4 regions of the Mesorhizobium sp. M0816 genome follow, and region 4 is predicted to be linked to each of the others. Evidence: predicted binding sites of a transcription regulator. Region 4 holds the regulator's gene; each other region holds the start of a gene.
What was found. The regulator LexA, encoded in region 4, represses DNA repair genes until DNA is damaged. The targets are predictions, from matches to a motif close to TGTTCNNNNTGTGTTCNG.
Positions count from the first base shown of each region.

Region 1 (3,353 bases), on a different contig from region 4:
TGCGGCAGATCGAGCAGTAGCACAGCATGAACGGCACCGGCGTGTGGCTTTCCACCTCGAAACGCACGGCATTGCACCGGCAGGACCCTTTGAGCAGAAGCGGCATGAAAAACTCCGACGAAATTGATTCTGAACTTGTCAGGATGGTGCCGGTTGCGTCGATGACAAGGGGAAATCCGGGTGACATGATCGCCGCATGGACAACGAGCGCATAGAAGAGCTTTTCGAAGGCCTCGGCCCGGTCAGCATCCGCAAGCTGTTCGGCGGCAAGGGCATCTATTTCGACGGCGTCATCGTCGCCATCGTCATCGGTGGCGAATTGATGCTGAAGGCCGACGCCGAAAGCGCCCCGGATTTCGAAGCGGCCGGCTGCCGGCAATGGACCTATACCGGCTCGCGCCACGGCAAGCTCGTGTCGATGCCCTATTGGAGCGTTCCCGACAGCGCCTTCGACGATCCCGACGAGATGGCGATCTGGGCACGCCGCGCCTACGAGGCAGGACGGCGCGCCGGCAAATAGGCTGCGTCATGCTTCGGCAATTCCGGGCCGTACTTCATGCCAGGTCCCGCGCCTCGGGCACGAGCGCCAGCGCTTCGGCAAAGCCAGCGCTGGTGAAGGCGGCGCGCTCGACGGCGAGCATAGCTGCGGCAATGCCTTCGCGCAGTGCCGCGCGTAGCGTCAGGCCGCGCAGCAGGGCAACGATCGTGGCGCCTGCCAATGCGTCGCCGGCGCCGGCAGTATCGGTCCGCTTTTGTAGCGGCGGTGGCGAGATCGAGAACGCGCTCAATTCGTCAAAACCGAGCACTGGTTCGTCGCCGGCGGTGATCACGCCGCTTTTCAGCCCGGCGCGTCTTAGGCCGTCGACGATGCCTTGATCGTCAGCATCGATGCCGACGCCGGCGAGCACGCCGGCCTCCTGCCGGTTCATGAAGGCCAGCGCCAGACGGTCGAGCACCGGCATCAGCCGCGCCGCCTTATTGGGCGAGACCGCAAGCGCAAACACCGGCTTGTCGGCGGCGAGTGCCGCCAGCCGCCCCAGCGCGGTCGACGGCAGGTTGGCGTCGCACAGCACCGCGTCGGCCGAACCGATCGCTTCCCGCACCTTGGCGCGGCGGATCTGCTTGGGAAGCGCCAGCTCGTAGAGCACCATGTCGGCAAGGCCGGCGATCAGCCCGCCGTCGCTATCGATCAGCATCGTATGGCTTGGCGTTGCTCGGTCGAGGAACACCGCCGACAGGTCGGCAATGCCGGCCTCGGTGACGGCGCGTAAAACCGTGTCGCCAAGGGCATCGCCGCCGCGCACCGAAAGCAGCGAGGCCGAGGCGCCGCGTCGCACCGCACAGCGCAAGGCGTTGAAGACGGCACCGCCGACATGCTCGCGCATCGTGCCGGGGTTGGAAGCGGCCGGCACGAAGGCGCCGGCAACCCGGCCACGCCGCTCGATATAGGCGCCGCCCACGGCCAGGATCGTCGGGGAGTTCATCATGCCGGCAAAAATGCCCTTTGCTGTTGCCCGGGAGGAGACTAGGTGGCCGGGCGGAACCCTGCAATCGCGGGTGCGATTCGGCTGGTGACGGCAACGGCGCCGCATGCGAGGCGAGACACATCGGAAGCAATAATTGCGAAACAAAAATAGAACAAATAGGGATATGCGTTGTTTTTCAAACCCTTGATGCTCATTGACAAATGAGAACAAATGAGGTACATTCTTTTAAGGATTGCGGGATTGTCCGGCCTCCATTGACGACCACGGGGTGATGTATCATGGCTCAGAATTCTTTGCGGCTTGTAGAGGACAAAGCGGTGGACAAATCAAAGGCTCTGGATGCGGCGCTGTCGCAAATTGAGCGTGCCTTCGGCAAGGGCTCGATCATGCGGCTCGGCGCGAACGAGCAGGTCGTCGAGATCGAAACGGTGCCGACCGGCTCGCTTGGGCTGGACATCGCGCTTGGCGTCGGCGGCCTGCCGCGCGGCCGCATCGTCGAGATCTACGGACCGGAAAGCTCGGGCAAGACGACGCTGGCGCTGCACACGGTGGCCGAAGCCCAGAAGAAGGGCGGCATCTGCGCCTTCGTCGATGCCGAGCACGCGCTCGACCCGGTCTATGCCCGCAAGCTCGGCGTCGATCTCGAAAACCTGCTGATCTCGCAGCCCGATACCGGCGAGCAGGCGCTGGAGATCTGCGACACGCTGGTGCGCTCTGGCGCCATCGACGTGCTGGTGGTCGATTCGGTGGCGGCGTTGACGCCGCGAGCGGAAATCGAAGGCGAGATGGGCGATTCGCTGCCCGGCCTGCAGGCCCGCCTGATGAGCCAGGCGCTGCGCAAGCTGACCGCCTCGATCTCGCGCTCCAACACCATGGTCATCTTCATCAACCAGATCCGTATGAAGATCGGCGTCATGTTCGGTTCGCCCGAGACGACGACCGGCGGCAATGCGCTGAAATTCTATGCCTCGGTCCGCCTCGACATCCGCCGCATCGGCTCGGTCAAGGATCGCGACGAGGTCGTCGGCAACCAGACCCGCGTCAAGGTCGTCAAGAACAAGCTGGCGCCGCCCTTCAAGGTGGTCGAGTTCGACATCATGTATGGCGAGGGCGTCTCCAAGACCGGCGAGCTGGTCGATCTCGGCGTCAAGGCGGGCGTGGTCGAAAAGTCGGGCGCCTGGTTCTCCTATAATTCGCAGCGTCTTGGCCAGGGCCGCGAAAACGCAAAGCTGTTCCTGCGCGACAATCCCGACACGGCGCGCGAGATCGAGCTGGCGCTGCGGCAGAATGCCGGGCTGATCGCCGAAAAATTCCTTGAGAACGGCGGCTCCGAAAGCAGCGATGACGGTTTCGAGGACGACGCCGGGGTGATGTAGGGCAAGCGACGCCTCGCGGAGCGTCAACCAGGTTTTGGATTTGATGTTTTGATTTTGAGTTTGCGTAATCGATGCGTTTCGAACCGCCGGCCCCGTGCCGGCGGTTCCCGTTTGATGGCGAGGCAGACGCGTTTCAAAGCGCTGATGAAAGCCGGGATTTTAGCCCATTTGGTGTTTCTGGACAGGCTGCGGTGCGACCGCTAAAAGGCCATGTCTATTTTCCGCCGACAGCCGGCGGTTCTCTCGAAAAGGCAGTATTCATGAGTGGCGTCAACGAGATCCGGTCGGCATTTCTCGACTATTTTCGCAAGGAAGGTCACGAGGTCGTCGCGTCAAGCCCGCTGGTGCCGCGCAACGACCCGACGCTGATGTTCACCAATGCCGGCATGGTGCAGTTCAAGAACGTTTTCACCGGTCTGGAGAAGCGGCCCTATTCGCGCGCCACGACTGCCCAGAAGAGTGTTCGCGCCGGCGGCAAGCACAACGACCT
Region 1 covers NZ_JAMYOT010000004.1:11,318-14,670, forward strand. The annotation lists gene NKI17_RS06725 (GFA family protein) at 1-106, opposite strand, end outside; gene NKI17_RS06730 (TfoX/Sxy family protein) at 197-520, shown strand; gene NKI17_RS06735 (PfkB family carbohydrate kinase) at 555-1,487, opposite strand; gene recA (recombinase RecA) at 1,766-2,863, shown strand; gene alaS (alanine--tRNA ligase) at 3,124-3,353, shown strand, end outside.
Region 1: the regulator LexA is predicted to act here: its motif matches at 1,624-1,641, upstream of recA (recombinase RecA).

Region 2 (3,353 bases), on a different contig from region 4:
CGAGACGCCACCGGTCGGAAAGCTCCACCAGACACGGGTGGTGATCAGCTTGGCCTGACTGCCGAGATAGTGCGCCGCGACGTCGAGAAGCAGCGGATCGCGCTGTACGGCGACCGCAGCGCTGCAGTCGAGGACCCGCTCGAAATAGTGACCGCTGAGCAGCGGGCGGCCGAAATGCTTTTCTGCATCGGCGTGTTTTTCGGGCAGGAATTCCAGCCGGCGGTCGAAATTGCCGAAGCATGGCGTGTGCTCGGCGAAGCGGGCAATCTCCTCATGGATGGCGGCCGGCAGCATCAGGCCCGAATAGAGCCCCTCCGTCCGCAGCGCGCCGACGACGGCGTTGCGATCGACGCCGGCAAACATCGTTTCACCGACGTTGCGCGCCGGCCGAACGGGCTTGGCACCGCGCCAGTGCAGCCGACGCGCCGGCATGGTGCGGGCCAGCATGAACATCGGCAGCCATGCCGGATTCTCGCGAAGGTCGGAAAGATAGGTCGGGATGCGGGCGGCGATGCGGCGCAGCGTGCCGCCGTTGCGTGCGATCGCCTCGAGGCTTGCGGCGCCGGACTTGTCAGGGCTTGAAAGGGTCATCGGGGTCCTCAAAATGTCGAGGGAACAGCATCGACGTTAGTCGTCGCCGCTCCGGCACACCCCAAACCCTATTCGCCCATATCGCTGGGAATGGTAACCCCCGGCCAGATTTTGTGCAATGCACAATAAACCACGACCCGCCAGAAAATTTGCTTGGGCGTTCCCCGGACCGGGACGGTAAGCCGTCACTTCCGCGGCGCGACCCAGATCTCGGCGTGGAGCCTCCTGGTCGCCAGCCCGCGGGCAATCGCTTCGGCGCTGCGGGCGTTCTTCGACAGCGCCGCGGCCTGTCGCTTGCTGATCACCAAGCCTTCGGCGAGAGCGCGATTTCCGGCAAAGACCCGCGACAGGAACGGCGCGCGGCTGCCGCGTGCCCGCGAAAATCGCGCCGCCATGGTTTGCCTCGCCGTATGAGCGACGACCTCGTCGATCCAGCCCTCTCCCAGCCGCGCGCCCGGTTCCAGCAAAAGCAGCCAGTCGCCCTTGGCCTGCCTGATGCCGGCGGCGATGCCGCCGCTGACATAGTGGCAGCCGGCATGTTCGGCGACGCGGTGCGTCTGATCGGTCGAGCCGGTGTCGCAGACGAGAACGTCGCGCACCACGCCTTCGACCGCGCCGCCGATCAGCGAGGCGAGCGTGCGGGCAAGGCCCTCCTCGTCATTCAGGGTTTCGATCAGGACGCTGAGCATGTTTAGCCGAATAGCGGAAAGCGGTGGGCAGCGCCAGTTTTTGCGGCGCGCCGCGAGAAAGTTCTTGCTTTGTTCTCATCGATACGATAGGAATACATTCATGAGCAGAGCGAATCGACAGCGGGCGGACAGTCCCTGGGAAAGGGCCAAAATGGAACAGATCGTGCGTGCCGATATTGCCGCCTTCGGCGCTGGCAGGGCCGAGATGGCGAATGCGATGATCGAGCAGAGCGGCATGCGCGTCCGCCCGGACCGCAATCGCGGCAGGTCGGCGGGCATCAATCCGTCCGGCCGTTTCGAGCCGGTCAGCCGGCACGTGTTCGACGACGGCTGGAATTCGCTGGAGGAGCTGCCGCCCTTCAAGACCGAGGTACAGGTCGAGAAGCCGCGCACCATCATCACCCGCAACGAATCGCCCGATATCTCCTTCGACCGCTCGATCAATCCCTATCGCGGCTGCGAACATGGCTGCGTCTATTGTTTCGCGCGGCCGACGCACAGCTTCATGGGCCTGTCGCCGGGGCTGGATTTCGAATCGAAGCTGTTTGCCAAGCCGGATGCGGCGCGGCTGCTCGACAAGGAATTGTCCAGGGATAATTACCAGCCGCGCACCATCGCCATCGGCACCAATACCGATCCCTACCAGCCGATCGAGAAGCAATACCGGATCATGCGCGAGATCCTCGAAGTGCTGGAGGCGCGCGGGCATCCGGTCGGCATCGTCACCAAATCGGCGCTGGTGACACGCGATATTGACATTCTGTCACGCATGGCCGAACGCGGGCTGGCCAAGGTGGCGTTGTCGGTGACGACGCTCGACCGCATGCTGGCGCGCACCATGGAGCCACGCGCGTCGACGCCGACCAAGCGGCTGGAGGCGATCAGGCAGCTTTCGGATGCCGGCATACCGGCCTCGGTCATGGTCGCGCCGATCATCCCCGGACTGACCGACCCGGAGATGGAGCGCATCCTCGATTCGGCGCAGGCAGCGGGGGCACGCGAGGCCGGCTATGTGCTGCTGCGCCTGCCGCTGGAGGTCGCGCCGATCTTCAAGGACTGGCTGCTGCGCCATTATCCCGATCGCTATCGCCACGTCATGTCGCTGATCCGTTCGATGCGCGACGGCAAGGACTACGATTCGGAATGGGGCAAGCGCATGAAAGGCTCCGGCCCGTATGCCTGGCAGATCGGCCGGCGTTTCGAAATCGCTGCCAAACGGCTCGGCCTCAACGCCGAGCGGCGCTCGCTGAGGACCGACCAGTTCGTCCCCGCCGCCAAGGCAACCGAGCAGTTGATGCTGCTGTGACAAAGCGTCTCGCGCCAGCCGGTTGAAACGGCCGGCAACAGGCAAAAATCCCGTCCGGCCTGTCCTGTCCCCGGGCTTGCAGACGGTAGCCCCTCCTGGTCCGGTGCCCCGCCCGACCCGGAGGGACTTGCGGAGAATCGGAGCCGATGCGAACCTCGCCGCACCATGGCTCGCCCGCGTTCCGATTCTCCGCTTCTCTTCGAAATTGTCGAGAAACCCGACTTCTCGTTCGAGACGAAGGCGATGGCCGAAGGCCTGTGGCCGGTGGCGGGGATGGACGAGGCCGGCCGCGGCCCGCTCGCCGGGCCGGTGGTGGCGGCAGCGGTGGTGCTCGATCCCGCCAACATCCCCGACGGCCTCGACGATTCCAAGCGGCTGACGCATTTGCAGCGTGAGGCGCTGTTCCTGAAAATCCTCGGCTCCGCACTCGCCGTATCGATGGCCTCGGTCAGTGCCGAAGGCATCGATGCCTCCAACATTCTCAAGGCCAGCCTGGAGGCGATGCGCCGTGCCGTGGCCGGCCTGTCAATCCGGCCGAAGCTGGCACTGGCCGACGGCCGCGACGTGCCGCCCGGCCTGCCCTGCGAGGGCAAAGCACTGATCAAGGGCGACCAGCGCTCGCAGTCGATCGCCGCAGCCTCGATCGTCGCCAAGGTGATGCGCGACCGTATGATGTGCGGCTGCGGCAGCCATCATGCGCATTACGGCTTCGAGCTGCATATGGGCTACGCCACTGTCCGCCATCGCACGGCGATCGATCTGCACGG
Region 2 covers NZ_JAMYOT010000001.1:251,682-255,034, forward strand. The annotation lists gene NKI17_RS01215 (phytanoyl-CoA dioxygenase family protein) at 1-591, opposite strand, end outside; gene NKI17_RS01220 (glycosyltransferase) at 777-1,280, opposite strand; gene NKI17_RS01225 (PA0069 family radical SAM protein) at 1,432-2,586, shown strand; gene rnhB (ribonuclease HII) at 2,752-3,353, shown strand, end outside.
Region 2: the regulator LexA is predicted to act here: its motif matches at 1,340-1,357, upstream of NKI17_RS01225 (PA0069 family radical SAM protein).

Region 3 (3,353 bases), on a different contig from region 4:
TGCAAACAGAGGTGCTGGCCATCGTCCAGCAGGACCCGGCGGTGCAACGGGCAAATGGCGTGCTGACGCTGCATATGGGTCCGCAGGAGATCGTCGCCGCTTTGAGCATCGAGTTCGAGGATCATTTGTCGGCGCCGGAGATAGAGACCTGTGTCGAGCGCCTCGAGACGCGGCTGAAAGCGGAGATGCCGGAGGTGACGCGGCTGTTCGTCAAGCCGCAGACCACCGGCACCTGGGAACGCCGGAGCAAGGCCTTGGCGGCGTCCGGAGGGGAACCGGCCTGAGGAAAATGGCTGCGCCATCGGGCAGTCCCGGTTATGATTGCGGGCAAAAGCTCCAGGAGGAACGAAGATGAAAATCGACGGCGCGTGTCATTGTGGCGCTATCACTTACGAGGCCGAAGTCGATCCGGAAAAGACCACCATTTGTCACTGCATCGATTGTCAGAAGCTAACCGGAACGGCCTTTCGCGTCACCGTGCCGGCGTCCGAGGACAATTACAGGATCACCAAGGGCACGCCGAAGATCTACATCAAGACCGGTTCGAGCGGCGCCAAGCGCGCCCAGGCATTTTGCGGTGAGTGCGGCTCGCATCTCTACGCCACGTCGGCGGGCGAGGGACCGAAGGTTTACGGTATCAGGGTCGGCACGGCACGGCAGCGCGAGCAACTGGTGCCGAGAAAGCAGATCTGGCACCGCTCGGCGCTGCATTGGCTGCCGGAATTCGAAGGCACAACCATCATCGAGGAGCAGTAGCGCCAGACCCGGGCGAAGCCTCCGGTTCCGGCGTAGCTCTCAATCGTCGCCTTCGACGACCCTTAGCCTCAACTGCCCGGTTTTCGAATCGGCGACGCGCGGGCTGCTTTCCGCTTTTGCTCCGCTGCCATTCGAACCAGCGGTGTCCTCCGCCGGCTGCACGCCAAACTCCAGCGCCTCGATCTTTTGTCCGCGCCTGGTCACCTTCGATGTCGAGACCAGAATGTCGTCGATATCCTTGGCCGATTGGCCGAAATGCGTCTGCAATTTGCGCACCCGCTCGTCGAGCCGGGAGACGTCTTCCATCAGCCGGATAACCTCGCCCTGGATCAGGTGTGCCTGCTCGCGCATGCGGGCATCCTTGAGGATTGCCTGGATGACCTGGATCGACAGCATCAAAAGCGATGGCGAGACGATGACGATCCGCGATCGATGCGCCTTTTGGACAACGGCCTCGAAATTCTCATGGATTTCGGCGAACACCGATTCTGAGGGCACGAACATGAAGGCGGTGTCCTGCGTCTCGCCCTGGATCAGGTATTTTTCGGAAATATCCCGGACATGCACCTCGATGTCGCGGCGGAAAGCCTGTGCAGCGGACTTCTGCAGGTCGGCGCCTTCGGCGGCACGGATGGCATTCCACGCCTCGAGCGGAAACTTTGCGTCGATGGCAAGCGACGGTGCGCCGTTCGGCATCTTCACCAGGCAGTCGGGCCGGCTGCCATTCGACAAGGTCGCCTGGAATTCATAGGCGCCGTGCGGCAATCCGTCGGCGACGATGGCTTCCATGCGCGACTGGCCGAAGGCGCCGCGCGTCTGCTTGTTGGAAAGGATCGCCTGCAATTGCACGACCTGGCCGGCCAGCGACTGGATGTTGCCTTGCGCGATATCGATGACCGCCAGCCGTTCCTGCAGCTTGGCGAGGCTCTCATGCGTCGATCTCGTCTGCTCGGTCATGGTCTGGCCCAGGCGGCCGGTCATGGCATCGAGACGCTGGCCGATCGACTGTGTCAGTTCCGCCTGGCGCGCCCCGAACACTTCGGCGATGGCGCCCATGCGGCCCTGCATTTCCGCCTGGCTTGCCAAGATACCAGCCATCCGCACCTCGGCGTCGCGGGCGTGGTCGGCGGCTTCGGCGGCCGCCACTGCACGCGCCTTGGCCGATCGCCAGAGCGCAACGACGAGCGCCACGAACAGGCCGAGGAACAGCATTGCGCCGAAACCCAGGGCTTGGCCGAGCGTGATCGTGGTGGCGCCGAGGCGGGCGACAGGTTCGGACAGGATGGTGGCCAGATCGTTCATGTCGACAGCATAGATGATTCGGTCTGCCGGCACAGATCAAAACGTGAACGACCCGAAGGCGCCCCGGTTGACGCTTTTCCTGCGAGGTCTTAGGTGAGACGCCATGTCGATCAAGCCGCTTATCATCCTCCCCGATCCCGTCCTGCGCCAGGTTTCAAAACCGGTCGAGCGTGTCGACGGCGATCTGCGCAAACTGGCCGGCGACATGCTGGACACCATGTATGACGCGCCCGGTATCGGCCTCGCGGCGATCCAGGTTGGCGAACCCTTGCGCATGCTGGTGATCGACCTGGCCAAGGAGGACGAGACGCCGGCACCGCACGTCTTCATCAATCCCGAAATCCTCGAAAGCTCCGACCAGCGTTCGGTCTACGAGGAAGGCTGCCTGTCGATCCCGGATTACTATGCCGAGGTCGAGCGTCCGGCGGCGGTGCGGGTGAAGTTTCTCGACCGCGACGGCAAGCTGCAGGAGATCGAGGCCGAGGGGCTGATGGCGACCTGCCTGCAGCATGAAATCGACCACCTCAACGGCGTGCTGTTCATCGATCACATCTCCAAGCTGAAGCGCGACATGGTGGTCAAGAAATTCAAGAAGCTCGCCAGGGACAAGGCGCCGGGCAAGATGGTGGGGTAGGCGTCGACGAAATGCCCCTGCGTGTCATCTTCATGGGTACGCCTGAATTCTCCGTGCCGACGCTGCGGGCGATTGCCGGGGCCGGGCACGGGTTGACGGCCGTCTACACGCAGCCGCCGCGCGCCGGCGGCCGGCGCGGGCTCGAACTGACGCCGTCGCCGGTGCAGCGCGAGGCGGAGCGGCTTGGCATCGAGGTGCGGTCGCCGGTGTCGCTGAAGAGCGAGGCGGAGCAGGAGGCGTTCCGCGCCTTGCGCGCCGACGTCGCCGTGGTCGTCGCCTACGGATTGCTTCTACCCAAACCCATTCTCGAGGCGCCGCGGCTCGGTTGCCTCAACGGTCACGCATCGCTGTTGCCGCGCTGGCGCGGCGCTGCCCCTATCCAGCGCGCCATCATGGCCGGCGATACCGAAACGGGCATTATGGTGATGCGGATGGAGGAAGGCCTCGACACCGGGCCGGTGGCAATGGTTGAAAAATGTCCCATTGGACCCGACATGACGGCCGGCGATCTGCACGACCGGCTGATGGTCCTCGGTGCTGCGCTGATCGTGCAAGCGCTCGAACGGCTGGAGCGGAATACGCTGACATTTACCACACAGGCGGAGGTGGGGGTGACCTACGCCAAGAAAATCGATAAATCGGAGACTCGCATAGACTGGCT
Region 3 covers NZ_JAMYOT010000003.1:264,525-267,877, forward strand. The annotation lists gene NKI17_RS05670 (cation diffusion facilitator family transporter) at 1-284, shown strand, start outside; gene NKI17_RS05675 (GFA family protein) at 352-756, shown strand; gene NKI17_RS05680 (DNA recombination protein RmuC) at 796-2,058, opposite strand; gene def (peptide deformylase) at 2,162-2,692, shown strand; gene fmt (methionyl-tRNA formyltransferase) at 2,710-3,353, shown strand, end outside.
Region 3: the regulator LexA is predicted to act here: its motif matches at 2,091-2,108, upstream of NKI17_RS05680 (DNA recombination protein RmuC).

Region 4 (3,353 bases):
TTTGTAGGTGCAGCCAACGGCAAAATCGGCGTTTGCCTTGTCGAGTTCGACTGGCATCGCGCCGGCGGTGTGGCAGAGATCCCAGACGATCATCGCCCCGGCTTCCTGAGCCCTGCGCGTCAGCGCCGGCATGTCGCGCAGTTCGCCCGACTTATAGTTGACGTGGTTGACCAGCACCACGGCGGTGCGTTCGTCGATCAGCTCTTCGATGGTCGGCGCGTCGACCCCCGAGAGGCGCAGCAGCGTATCTTTTCGCGTCGAAACCACACCCTCGGCCATGTAGAGGTCCGTCGGAAAACTATCGCCCTCGGCGACGATGACCTGCCGCTCCGGTCGCATGGCCATGGCGGCGTGCAGCAGCTTGTAGATGTTGACCGATGTCGTGTCGCAGACCACCGTCTGGCCGGCCGCGGCACCGATCAGGCGCCCGAGCTGGTCGCCAAGTTCAAGCGGCATGTTGAACCAGCCGGCCGTGTTCCATGCGCGGATGAGATCATGCGACCATTCTTCGGTCGCGGCCTTGTGCAGTTCATCGAAAGCGGCACGTGAAGCAGCTCCTAGCGAATTGCCGTCGAGATAGATCACTCCTTGCGGCAACACAAAGCGGTCGCGCATCGCGCGCAACGGATCCGCGGCATCCATCGCCTTTATGGCCACGAGATCGGGAATTCCTGTCATGATTTGTCTGCTCCCCCAAGATCCAACGCAACGCCGGACACGCATCGACTGTTCTTCCATTACCTGGTTGCGCGCAGCAAGGCTCCACCGGCGAGAAGCAGCCTGACCAGGCGGTGGAAACCGGGACTTAACCCGAGGTTGGCGTTTTGAATTCGTTTCGTTCACGGTGCATTGACCAAACCGCACAGTCGATACGGGTTCAATTCCGTGCCTTTTGCCGACCGACGGCCGATGCCAGTGCCGCCTTCTAGGAGGCCAGAAGGGCGCAAACGAAAGCAGAATCAAGGCGATGAGGCTCGCGGCGGTGAAAATGCGGTACGCCGGTAGGGGACGTCGTTTGTTTCCCGAGCCTTAACGCATTCATTAAACTTTAAACAGTTGCGGAACACAACTGGAACAGATAGTGTTTGTTCTGGGTTTGTTTTTCTGATTCTGTTGGGGGTCGCTATGCTGACACGCAAACAACACGAACTGCTTATGTTCATCCACGAAAGGTTGAAGGAAAGCGGTATCCCGCCTTCATTCGACGAGATGAAGGAAGCGCTCGATCTGGCTTCCAAATCCGGAATCCACCGGCTGATTACGGCGCTGGAGGAGCGCGGCTTCATTCGCCGTTTGCCCAACCGGGCCCGTGCGCTGGAGGTGCTACGCCTGCCTGACTCGATCGCCCCCGGCCTCAATGCGGCACGCAAGTTCTCGCCGAGTGTCATCCAGGGCAGCCTTGGGCAAGGCGCCCCTCGGCAGGGCAAGCCGACATCGTCGCGTGTCCCTGCAGCCGGCAATGACGACGATGTCGTCGCCGCCGTTTCGATCCCGGTAATGGGCCGCATCGCGGCCGGTGTGCCGATCGATGCCATCCAGCACCAGACGCATTCGATTTCGGTGCCGCCGGATATGATCATGGGCGGCGAGCATTATGCGCTCGAGGTCAAAGGCGATTCGATGATCGAGGCTGGCATTTTCGACGGCGACACGGTGATCATCCGCAATGCCGATACGGCGAGCCCCGGTGAGATCGTGGTGGCACTGGTCGACGAGGAGGAAGCGACGCTGAAGCGGTTCCGCCGCAAGGGCGCCTCGATCGCCCTGGAAGCCGCCAATCCGGCCTACGAGACGCGCATCTTCGGACCAGACAGGGTCAAGGTGCAGGGCAAGCTCGTCGGACTGATCCGCCGCTACTGAGCTCCGCCCTTGGCGCCGGCTTTGGGGTTGTCGGCCCTGCGGTATGGCGGCAGGCCCCGTGCCGCGCGTGAAAATTTCCGCTGCACGTGCCAGGGCCGGTATGATTTTTCGACGGCGAAGCGGATCTCGGCGCGTGTTGCCGCTTGTGGATCGAAATAGACGGCGGCACTTCCCGCGCGCGCCAGTTGCCGTTTGGTGACGACGAGGACCAGCCGGTCGTAGTAGCAGGGGTTATGGGCGGTGGCGTCGTCGATGACGATCAAGCTGGCAAAGGCGCAGGCTGGCCGCGCAGTATCGCGGTCCTTGGCTTGCGCGATGATCGCGCCGGATGGATGCCTGGCAAGGCAGAGGCCGTCCGTGCAAATGAACGGCATGCCCGGCGGTAGGTCGGCCGGATCGGCAATGTCGAATTGCGGGTCGTTCTTTCCAGGCGTTTCCGGCGCGACGATGGCCTCTGATGTGAGCGCGCGTTTCCAGTTGTCGATGGTGAACTCATTCGGGCGTGCCCGGTTGACCGCGAGTTCACCGCTGCCGATCGGCAGCGCGACCAGCCGCGCGTCCTCCGAGACCAATACGTCGGGTATGCGTGTCTGCGTTGTCGTCAGCAAGCCGGCGAGCGCAAAAGGAAGTGCCGCCAGCCGCAACCAGGTCGTCGCCATGCTGGCAATGACGAGGGCGATCGTCACCAGAAGGACGGATCTCAGCGAAATCAGCCCGACCGCATCGATCGGCGAGCGCTCCGAGATCCACCCGGACAGGGCGATCATCGCCGTCAGCCCCTTGCCCATGACATAGAGGAAAGGGCCATCCGCACCGAACGGCATCGCCAGCGCGCTGAGAACGGCGAAGGGCATGACGACCAGTGAGACGATGGGCATGATGGCCAGATTGGCGAACAGGCTGAGCGGCGCCACGCGCTGGAAATGCCATATGGCGAAAAGCGCCGTGGCGCTCCCTGCAATGATCGAGGTCATCGCCAGACCGCACATGCCCAACAGGACCTTTCGAGTGGCAAAGCGTAGCGGCGACCGCCGCGGTGGCGGCGTGGTGGCCCTGCCGGCGCGGTAATCGGACCAGCCTGCATAGGCGCCGACAAGGGCCGCCGTCGCGGCGAAGGACATCTGGAAACTCGGACCGACCACCTCGTGCGGCGACACCAGGATGACCGCGATGGCCGAGATCGCCAGGTTGCGCATGGTGAGCGCGGCCCGGTCGAACAGCACGGCGATAAGCATCACCGCCAGCATGATGAAGCTGCGTTCGGCCGCAACGACAATGCCGGAAAAGACGAGGTAGGCCGCAATCGAAAAAAGCGCGGCGGCCGCGGCATATTTCTTGACCGGCCGTCGCGATGAGAAATCGGGAAACAGCGCAAAGGCACCCCGCAGCAGCGCCATGATGGTGCCGGCGACCAACGCCATATGCAGCCCCGAGATGGAGATGATGTGGTAGATGCCGGTGCGCCGCATCGCTTCGTTGATCTCCTCGGGAAT
Region 4 covers NZ_JAMYOT010000021.1:89,030-92,382, forward strand. The annotation lists gene kynU (kynureninase) at 1-678, opposite strand, end outside; gene lexA (transcriptional repressor LexA) at 1,126-1,860, shown strand; gene NKI17_RS26830 (ComEC/Rec2 family competence protein) at 1,854-3,353, opposite strand, start outside.